3 regions of the Pseudomonas sp. S1_G07 genome follow, and region 1 is predicted to be linked to each of the others. Evidence: predicted binding sites of a transcription regulator. Region 1 holds the regulator's gene; each other region holds the start of a gene.
What was found. The regulator FliA, encoded in region 1, starts transcription of late flagellar genes. The targets are predictions, from matches to a motif close to CTAAAGTTTNNNNNNNNNNNGCCGNTAA.
Positions count from the first base shown of each region.

Region 1 (3,276 bases):
AAGACGAGCCTAGCGAGGAAGCGATGGCCGATATGTTCGCCGACCTCTACCACAACCCGACAAAACGGGTCGGTTGAAGTCAGGATGAACACCGTGAAATGTACCTACATCGATGGTCTGCAAGCGATTCACGCGGCCAAGCCATGTAGCCTGCGTCTAAGCAAGACAAGGTAAAGAAATAAAATGGGCAGCATGCATCCCGTACAGGTGATCGCGGTGACCGGCGGCAAAGGTGGCGTCGGCAAAACTAACGTGTCAGTGAATTTGTCCCTGGCCCTGGCAGAGCTTGGCCGTCGCGTCATGCTGCTGGATGCGGACCTGGGGCTGGCGAACGTCGACGTTCTGCTCGGGCTGACACCCAAACATACCCTCGCCGATGTGATCGAGGGGCGCTGCGAGCTGCGCGATGTTCTGCTCCAGGGCCCTGGCGGGGTTCGCATCGTGCCGGCCGCCTCCGGCACCCAGAGCATGGTGCACCTGAGCCCGGCGCAGCATGCCGGCCTGATCCAGGCGTTCAGTGATATCGGCGATAACCTCGACGTGCTGGTGATCGACACCGCCGCCGGGATCGGCGAGTCCGTGGTCAGCTTCGTGCGCGCGGCCCAGGAAGTGCTGCTGGTGGTCTGCGATGAACCCACCTCGATCACCGACGCCTATGCGCTGATCAAACTGCTTAACCGTGACTACGGCATGAATCGCTTCCGCGTCCTGGCCAACATGGCCCAGAGCCCGCAGGAAGGTCGCAACCTGTTCGCCAAGTTGACCAAGGTCACGGATCGCTTTCTCGATGTCGCCTTACAATACGTCGGCGCGGTTCCCTACGACGAGTGTGTGCGCAAGGCTGTGCAAAAGCAGCGTGCAGTCTACGAAGCGTTCCCTCGTTCCAAATGTGCACTGGCGTTCAAGGCGATTGCCCAGAAGGTCGATACCTGGCCGTTGCCCGCCAACCCCCGGGGGCATTTGGAGTTTTTCGTCGAGCGATTGGTTCATCAGACGAGCGCAGGACCGGTGCTATGACCGCGAACGGCTATAACGTTTACAAGAAGTCTGCCCGTGACAGTCAGGGTGAGTTGATCGAACGCTATGCGCCGTTGGTCAAGCGTATTGCCTATCACCTGCTGGCTCGCCTTCCCGCCAGCGTCCAGGTCGAAGACCTGATCCAGGCGGGCATGATCGGCCTGCTCGAAGTGTCGACCAAGTACGATGCCAGCAAAGGGGCGAGTTTCGAGACGTATGCGGGTATCCGCATCCGTGGCGCGATGCTCGACGAGGTGCGTAAGGGGGATTGGGCGCCACGTTCGGTACACCGCAATACGCGCATGGTCAGTGACGCAATTCGTGCAATTGAAGCAAAAACCGGTCGCGACGCTAAAGATCACGAAGTTGCGGCCGAACTCCAATTGAGTCTCGACGATTATTACGGGATTTTGAACGACACCTTGGGCAGCCGCCTGTTCAGTTTCGACGACCTGTTGCAGGACGGCGAACACGAAGGGCTGCACGAGGACGGAGCGAGTACTCATATGGAGCCGGCGCGCGACCTGGAAGATGAACGCTTCCAGGGCGCGTTGGCAGACGCGATTGCCAATTTGCCTGAGCGTGAGCGACTGGTATTGGCGCTGTACTACGACGAAGAACTGAACCTCAAGGAAATCGGTGAGGTCCTGGGGGTCAGCGAATCGCGGGTCAGCCAGTTACACAGCCAGTGCGCGGCCCGCTTGCGGGGGCGTTTGGGAGAGTGGCGAGCGCGCTGACAGGCAGTGTGTGGGCGCTTGAGAACTTCACCGCGAGGGTGTTTGACCTTTGCGGTTTGATCCAGGGTGCCCCCGACAGTCCTTTTTGTGTAATGCCTGTTGATTGAAATGGCGCGTCCAGGTGCTGGGCGCGTTTAAGACTGCTTGGAGGTCGAATTGGACAAGAACATGAAAATCCTCATCGTGGATGACTTCTCAACGATGCGGCGGATCATAAAAAACCTGTTGCGTGACCTTGGGTTCACCAACACGGCCGAAGCAGACGACGGGACCACTGCGCTCCCGATGTTGCAAAGTGGCAACTTTGATTTTCTGGTCACTGACTGGAACATGCCGGGTATGACCGGTATCGACTTGCTGCGCAAAGTGCGTGCCGATGAAAGGCTCAAGCACCTGCCGGTATTGATGGTCACCGCTGAAGCCAAACGTGAGCAAATCATCGAAGCCGCCCAGGCCGGGGTCAACGGTTACGTGGTCAAGCCTTTCACTGCACAAGCCTTGAAAGAGAAGATTGAAAAAATCTTCGAACGCATCCACGGCTAATGCCATCGCGGGGGAGCTATGGACAATAACGAAACGTCACAGGGAGACTTTGAGTCAACCCTGAAAAAACATGCTCACCAGTTGGTCGAATGCCTTGAAAGAGGCCAGTTTGGCGAAGCGGTGCAGTTGATCCATGAGCTCAACCAGACCCGTGACCGCGGTCTGTACCAGGAAGTGGGCAAGCTCACGCGTGAGCTGCACAGTGCAATCGTCAATTTCCAGATTGACCCGCACATGCCCCAGGCCGAAGAAATCTCGCAAATCACCGATGCCACCGAACGCCTGTCCTATGTGGTCAGGCTGACTGAGGCGGCGGCCAACCGCACCATGGACCTGGTGGAAAACGCCACGCCCTTGGTCAACGGCATGGCGACGGATGCCCAGGCGCTCAGCGCTGACTGGGGCCGCTTCATGCGCCGTGAAGTGGGGGCTGAAGAGTTTCGTGAGCTGGCCCGTCGGGTCGAAGGGTTCCTGTCACGCAGCGAGCAGGAAAACCGTACGGTTTCCAGCAACCTCAATGACATTCTGCTGGCCCAGGACTACCAGGACCTTACCGGTCAGGTGATCAAGCGCGTGACCCAATTGGTCACCGAAGTGGAAAGCAATCTGCTCAAATTAGTGCTGATGGCAGGCCAGGTTGATCGTTTTGCCGGCATCGAACATGACCGCGCAGCGATCCTCTCGGAAAAAGATCCACAAAAACATCTCGCCAAGGGTGAAGGTCCGCAGATTCATGCCGATAAACGTGAAGACGTTGTGTCAGGTCAGGATGACGTAGATGACCTGTTATCCAGTTTAGGCTTCTAAGGAGCACCCACATGAGCTTCGGCGCCGATGAAGAGATCCTTCAGGATTTCCTTGTAGAGGCCGGCGAAATTTTAGAGCAACTGTCCGAACAACTGGTCGAGCTGGAAAGCCGCCCGGATGATGCGAACCTGCTCAATGCAATTTTTCGCGGTTTTCACACTGTAAAAGGGGG
Region 1 covers NZ_CP162778.1:5,316,782-5,320,057, reverse strand. The annotation lists gene flhF (flagellar biosynthesis protein FlhF) at 1-77, shown strand, start outside; gene fleN (flagellar synthesis regulator FleN) at 184-1,017, shown strand; gene fliA (RNA polymerase sigma factor FliA) at 1,014-1,754, shown strand; gene AB4O05_RS24150 (chemotaxis response regulator CheY) at 1,923-2,297, shown strand; gene AB4O05_RS24145 (protein phosphatase CheZ) at 2,316-3,104, shown strand; gene AB4O05_RS24140 (chemotaxis protein CheA) at 3,116-3,276, shown strand, end outside.

Region 2 (3,276 bases), 1.5 Mb from region 1:
CTGGTGGTGAGCAAACTGCCCAAGCGCACGCAGATCGGCTTGCGGCTAGAACACTGACAACAAGGTGCCACCGAGGAACATCTGGTCCAGCCAGAACACCTGGTGCAGCAGCACGATCACCCAGAACAGCACCTGATAGGACACCTTGCGCGTCTTGTGCCGGAAGACCTGCTGGGCAATCAACGCCCCCGGCCAACCGCCCGCCAGTTCCACGGCGTGCAGGATGTTTTCCGGGATGCGCCAGGCGTCGGCACGCGCCTTGCGCTTGTCATTCCAGTACAGGAAAAACGCCAGCACGCTGACCACGCCATAGGCCGCCAGCGGGAGCACGGTTTCACCGCGCCACCACACCAACAGCGCCCCCAGTAACGGCGCCGCGCACAGCAGCATAAAAATCGCCGCCTTCAAGCGTGGGTGCTGGATCGTCATGCCTTGGCCGCAGCCCAGTCGATCCAGCCGAACTGCCAGGTCGCCAGGATCAGCAGGCCAAACCCGATGCGGTACCAGGCAAACGCTGCGTAACTGTGGCTGGCGATGAACTTGAGCAGGCCCTTGACCGCAATCATCGCGAAAATGAACGAGGTGACAAAACCGATGGCGAACACCGGCAAGTCGGCTGGCTGGAACAGGTCGCGGTACTTGTAGCCCGAGTACACCGCCGCGCCGACCATGGTGGGCATGGCCAGGAAGAATGAAAACTCGGTGGCGGTCTTGCGCGACAGGCCGAACAAGAGGCCGCCGATAATGGTCGAGCCGGAGCGCGATGTTCCGGGGATCATTGCCAGGCACTGGGCAAAGCCAACCTTGAGCGCATCTTTCCAGGTGATCTCATCAACGCTCTCGGCATGCACTTCATGCTCACGGCGCTCGGCCCACAACATGACGATGCCGCCCACCACCAGGGCCGTGGCCACGGTGATCGGGTTGAACAGGTAATGGTGGATCAAGTCGGCGAAGATCACTCCCAGCACCACTGCCGGCAGGAACGCGATCAGCAGGTTGACGGTAAACCGCTGAGCGTTGCGCTGGGTCGGCAAGCCCGTGACCACATCGAGGATCTTGCGCCGGAACTCCCATACCACCGCCAGGATCGCGCCGAGCTGGATGATGATGTTGAACGCCATGGCACGCTCGCCACCGAAGTCGAGCAAGTCGGCGACGATAATCTGGTGGCCGGTGCTTGAGATCGGCAGGAACTCCGTAAGCCCCTCCACTACGCCAAGAATAAATGCCTGTATGGCGGTCCAAAAATCCATGCTTCCCCCAAAGGTCATGCGCCATGGCATGCCTTGTTAGTCTTTTTTAGTGGTTCACTGACGACGAGCGCGCTCAAGGCCCGGACTTGACCATAATCAAGGCCGGTCTGCAAAAATTCTGTGAAAAATCAGGCAGTACTCAGGTTTTACGATGTCTGGCCGAAAGCCTATCAGACAAGGCGTAAAAGTCGATGCGACGCCCACAATTATAAAAAGCCCGGAGTGACAGGACGATGAACAGTTTGCGCAATATGTCGATCAGCCGCCGCCTCTGGCTGATCCTGATCGTCGCTGTGCTGATGCTGATAGCCTTGGGTTTGCTGATGCTCAAGCAGATCCACGACGACCTGTACCAGGGCAAACGCCAGCAGACGCAAAACGTGGTTCAGACCGCCAGTGGCATCCTGACGTTTTATCACAGCCTCGAAACCACCGGCGTGATGACCCGTGAAGCCGCGCAGAAACAGGCCCTGAGCGCCGTGCGCGGCTTGCGCTACGACCACAACGATTATTTCTGGATTAACGACCTCACCCCCGTGATGATCATGCACCCGGCCAACCCCAAGCTCGATGGCCAGAACCTTTCGGCCATCCGCGATCCGGACGGGTTTGCGGTGTTCAACGAGTTCGTGATCCTGGCCAAGGCCAAGGGCGCCGGGATCATCAACTATCGCTGGCCGAAACCGGGTGCCGAGGCGCCAGTGGCCAAGACCTCGTATATCCAGTTGTTCGAACCCTGGGGCTGGATTATCGGCTCCGGGGTGTACGTGGATGACGTGCAGGCCGAGTTCAATGCCCAAGTATGGAAAGCGTCGTTTATCGTTCTGGGCATTGCGCTGGTGATGGGCCTGCTGGTGGCGCTGATCGCCCGCAGCATCGTGCGCCCGTTGCAGGCCGCCGTGAATGCCATGGGCAATATCGCCAGCGGCGAAAGCGACCTGACCCGCAGCCTCGACACCCACGGCCAAGACGAAGTCACCCAGCTGTCCCACCACTTCAACAGCTTCACGGCCAAGCTGCGCCAGGTGGTCAGCCAGTTGCAGGTCTGCGCCAACGCGCTGGGCCAGTCGTCGACGGAGCTGGGTAACAGCGCCAGCCAGGCCCATGACCGCAGCCAGCAACAGTCTCAGCAGATGGAGCTGGTGGCCACTGCCATTAATCAAGTCACTTACGGCGTGCAGGACGTGGCGAAAAACGCCGAACACGCCGCCAGCGAAATGCGCGATGCCCAGGCCCAGGCGCAGCAGGGCCAAGTCAATATCGACGGCAGCCTGCAGCAGATCGATCAGCTTTCCACCACCATCAGCCAGGCCGTGGAAGTGATCCGTACTCTCTCCACCGAAAGCACCCAGATCGGTGGCGTACTGGAAGTGATCCGCTCCATCGCCGACCAGACCAACCTGCTGGCCTTGAACGCGGCCATTGAAGCGGCGCGCGCCGGTGAGCAAGGCCGCGGCTTTGCCGTGGTGGCCGATGAAGTGCGCCTGCTCGCCCAGCGCACGCAAAAATCCACCGCCGAAATCCAGGCGATGATCGAACGCCTGCAAGGTCACTCGGAAGCGGCGGTCAAGGTGATCAGCGACAGCCACAGCGCGTCGCAACTGACCATCGAACAAGCCGGCCAGGCCGGGGCCAGCCTGACTGCCGTAGGCCAGGCGTTGCACAACCTCAATGGCCTGAACGCCTCGATTGCCAGCGCCACGCTGCAACAGGCGCATGTGGTGGAAGACATCAACCAGAACGTCACCCAGGCGGCGGGGTTGTCCCACAGCACGGCGCTGGCGGCGGAACAGTCAAGCCTGGCCAGCGCGCAGTTGCGCGGGCTGAGTGAGCAGCTCGACGGCCTGTTGCGCCAGTTCAAGGTCTAAGCTCACAACGCTGGCCTGCTGGGTTGCGTAGCGGTCCCAAAACACAGCCACGGAGTGCCTGGCACACTGCAGCGTTCTTATTGGGGCCGCTGCGCAGCCCAACGCGGGGCAAGCCCGCTCGCCACAGGTTATACCGATACACCGAGGCGCTT
Region 2 covers NZ_CP162778.1:3,802,851-3,806,126, reverse strand. The annotation lists gene AB4O05_RS17405 (MmcQ/YjbR family DNA-binding protein) at 1-57, shown strand, start outside; gene AB4O05_RS17400 (DUF1294 domain-containing protein) at 46-429, opposite strand; gene AB4O05_RS17395 (undecaprenyl-diphosphate phosphatase) at 426-1,256, opposite strand; gene AB4O05_RS17390 (methyl-accepting chemotaxis protein) at 1,490-3,124, shown strand.
Region 2: a site for FliA is predicted at 1,395-1,422, ahead of AB4O05_RS17390 (methyl-accepting chemotaxis protein). Genes of this name have one in related genera too.

Region 3 (3,276 bases), 130 kb from region 1:
TGTTTGATGTGTGAATACCGTCAACATGTGGGAGCTGGCTTGCCTGCGATAGCGGTCTACCGGTTGAAGCGTTCTACCAGCGAGTACTGGGTATTGGCCGTATGCGTCAACTCTTCACTCAACTGCGCCGAGCTCAACGCCTGCTCCGACGTCTGATCCGCCAGCAGTGCGATGGTGCTGATGTTGCGGCTGATCTCCTCGGCCACCGAACTCTGCTCTTCGGTCGCGGCGGCGATCTGCGTGGTCATGTCGGTGATGTGCGCCACCGCTTCGCTGATGCCCACCAGCGCCTGGTCCGCTTCCATCACCCGCGCCACACCTTCTTCGGCCTGGCGATGCCCGGCGTCCATGGTTTGCACGGCGGCGGCCGCGGTCTGCTGCAGCTTGGCGATCAGGGTGTGGATCTGCCCGGTCGATTCAGCCGTGCGTTGCGCCAGTTGACGGACTTCGTCAGCCACCACCGCAAAACCACGGCCCATCTCACCGGCACGCGCCGCTTCAATGGCGGCGTTCAATGCCAGCAGGTTGGTCTGGTCGGCAATGCCTTTGATCACGTCGACGACGCCACCGATCTCATCGCTGTCCTTGGCCAGTTGAGTGACGGTCACACCCGTCTCCCCAACCGCCACCGACAGGCGCTGGATCGCCTCGCGGGTTTCCCCGGCGATGTCGCGGCCGCGACCGGTCAGGCGGTTGGCCTCCTGGGTCGCATCGGCGGTGCGTTGTACATGGCTGGCGACTTCCTGGGTGGTCGCCGCCATCTGGTTGATTGCCGTGGCCACCTGCTCGGTTTCCACGCGCTGGCGTTCCAGGCCGCTGGAGCTGTTGTGCGCCAGGGTGTTGGACTGGGCCGCCTGGTCGTTGAGGTGTTCGGCGGTGTCCTGCAGGCGTGTAAGACACGTCTTCAGGCGCGCCTCCTGGCTGAGGATCGACATCTCCAGACGCGCCTGGGCGCCACGGCTGTCGGTATACATTTGCGCGATCAACGGGTCGGAGGTGGTCTGTTCGGCCAGGCGCAGCAGGCGCTTGAGGCCGCGCTGTTGCCAGGTCAGGCCGAGCAGGCCCAACGGCACCGAGAGCCCCGCCGCCAGGGCAAAACCCCAGTGGGAGTTGAGCGACGCACCGATCATGAAGCTCAACTGGCTGATCAGGATGAACGGCACCCAGTCCTGGAGCACCGGCAGCCACTTGTCCCGCTGGGGAATGGCCGACTTGCCCTGGTTGATGCGTTGGTAGAGCGCTTCGGCGCGGCGGACCTGCTCGGCGGTGGGCTTGATGCGCACCGATTCGTAGCCGACCACCTGGTTGCCGTCGAAGACCGGCGTCACATAGGCGTTGACCCAGTAATGATCGCCGGTCTTGCAGCGGTTCTTGACAATGCCCATCCATGGCAAGCCTTGTTTGAGCGTGGACCACATATGCCCGAACACCGCCGCCGGAACATCCGGGTGACGCACCAGGTTGTGCGGCGCGCGTAGCAGTTCTTCACGGGAAAACCCACTGATCTCGACGAACGCGTCGTTGCAGTAGGTGATTACGCCTTTGGCATCTGTGGTGGAGATCAACCGTTGCTGAGCGGGGAAGGTACGTTCGCGCTGTGTAACGGGTTGGTTATTACGCATGGTTGTTCAATCCGCAAGGCTTTCATGGGGTATCGGCGACAACAGGCGTTTATTTAACTTATTTTTGCAACAATCAGCGGGGCCTGCATTCGTGGGGAGGCGGTGTCAGCCCGCCAGCATCGGATACGTAAACAAGCCGAAGTGAAGCAGATTCAGGCCAAAGTGCGTGGCAATCGCCGCCCCCAGCCCGCCAAACCGATAAGCCAGGCCATACCCGACCCCGGCGATGCTCGCCAGCAGCACCCAGTGCCAGCCCGCGCTCAGATGCACCAGGCCGAACAACAGCGAGGCCAGCAGCAGGGCGAGGTTGTCGCCATAGGGCAGGCGTTGGAAGCGCCGGCTCAAGCCGCCTTGAATGTAGCCACGGAACAGCGCTTCTTCCACCAGTGTCACCAGCAGCAGGTTATTCAGCACCCATAACCAGGCCTGATCCGGCCATTTCGGCGCCCAACTGATCACGCCCAGCATCGCGGCACAGCCCAGGGCGGCGATGGCGGTGAGGGCCAAGGCCAGGGCGGTCACGCAGATCGACAGGCGCAGGCGCCGCCGGGCCACGATCCAGGGGCAGGCCAGCAACAGCCAGAAGCCGATGAGCGGCTTGTCCTGGTTCAGGTACATCGAGAAGGGCACGGCGTCGGGGGTGAAACGCTGCGGGTCAATGCCGCGCCCGTTGTAGAAGCCCGGCAGCCAGTGCATTGCCAGGCTCAGGGCCAATACGATAAACAAGCCGTGGCCCAGGTATCGCGCCCAGGGCGTGCGTTGCTGGCGCACGGCGTAGCCGGCGACCAGCAGCAGGGCCACGGACACGGCGGCCAACAGACCCAGTTGCCCATAGGCCAGGGCCAGCCCATAGCCGAGGGAAAGCAGCGCCAGATACAGCCAGGGCAATGTGATCATGGGGAGTCCTAGAAAAAATTTGGCGGCATTATAGCTACCGTCCTACATGGTCCACATGAAAACTCCTCCTCGCCATGGGCGTTGGCGAGGTGATTGCAAAACGTATCAGCGGCTGGTTATAGTCGCGTCTTCTTCGTCCCTTCACACCAGATCAGCCCATGCCAGCTCTCCAGCGCATAGCGGTAGTCGATTCAGCGGTCAACGCTGTGGTCGTGCCGTGCGGGAGTCAGCAGCCTGTGCAGATCAGTCATTACCCCCCACCTGTCAGTAGCACGCCGGTGTACGCAGTCGTATCACCGCCAGGCGTTGGCGTTTCGGGCTGATCAGCTGATTGCTGTGACCCCGTGCCCGCCTGAAAAAAACCTACTGAATTTCAACGGTTGTTGAATCGGCTTTTTTTGCCTGATAACAGGTGGTAACCATGTCTGTTCTTTCGAAACAATCCGTGGCCGCGGCGGCCTCGACGAGCCTGTTTGTGTTGTTGTGGAGCAGTGGGGCGATCTTCTCCAAGTGGGGCCTGGCCCACGCCTCACCTTTCGCGTTCTTACTGATCCGCTTTGCCATCGCCCTGGCGGGCCTGGTAGTGCTGGTGCCGATCCTCAAGCTGAAACTGCCGCGCCCCGGCAAACCCCTGCTGTATGCGGCGGCCACCGGACTGGTATTGCTGGGGGCCTATCAGATCTTTTACCTGCTGGCCCTCGACCTCAAGGTCACTCCCGGCATGATGGCGACCATCATGGGCGTGCAGCCGATCCTC
Region 3 covers NZ_CP162778.1:5,447,967-5,451,242, reverse strand. The annotation lists gene AB4O05_RS24790 (methyl-accepting chemotaxis protein) at 57-1,622, opposite strand; gene AB4O05_RS24785 (CPBP family intramembrane glutamic endopeptidase) at 1,728-2,519, opposite strand; gene AB4O05_RS24780 (DMT family transporter) at 2,941-3,276, shown strand, end outside.
Region 3: a site for FliA is predicted at 1,652-1,679, ahead of AB4O05_RS24790 (methyl-accepting chemotaxis protein). Genes of this name have one in related genera too.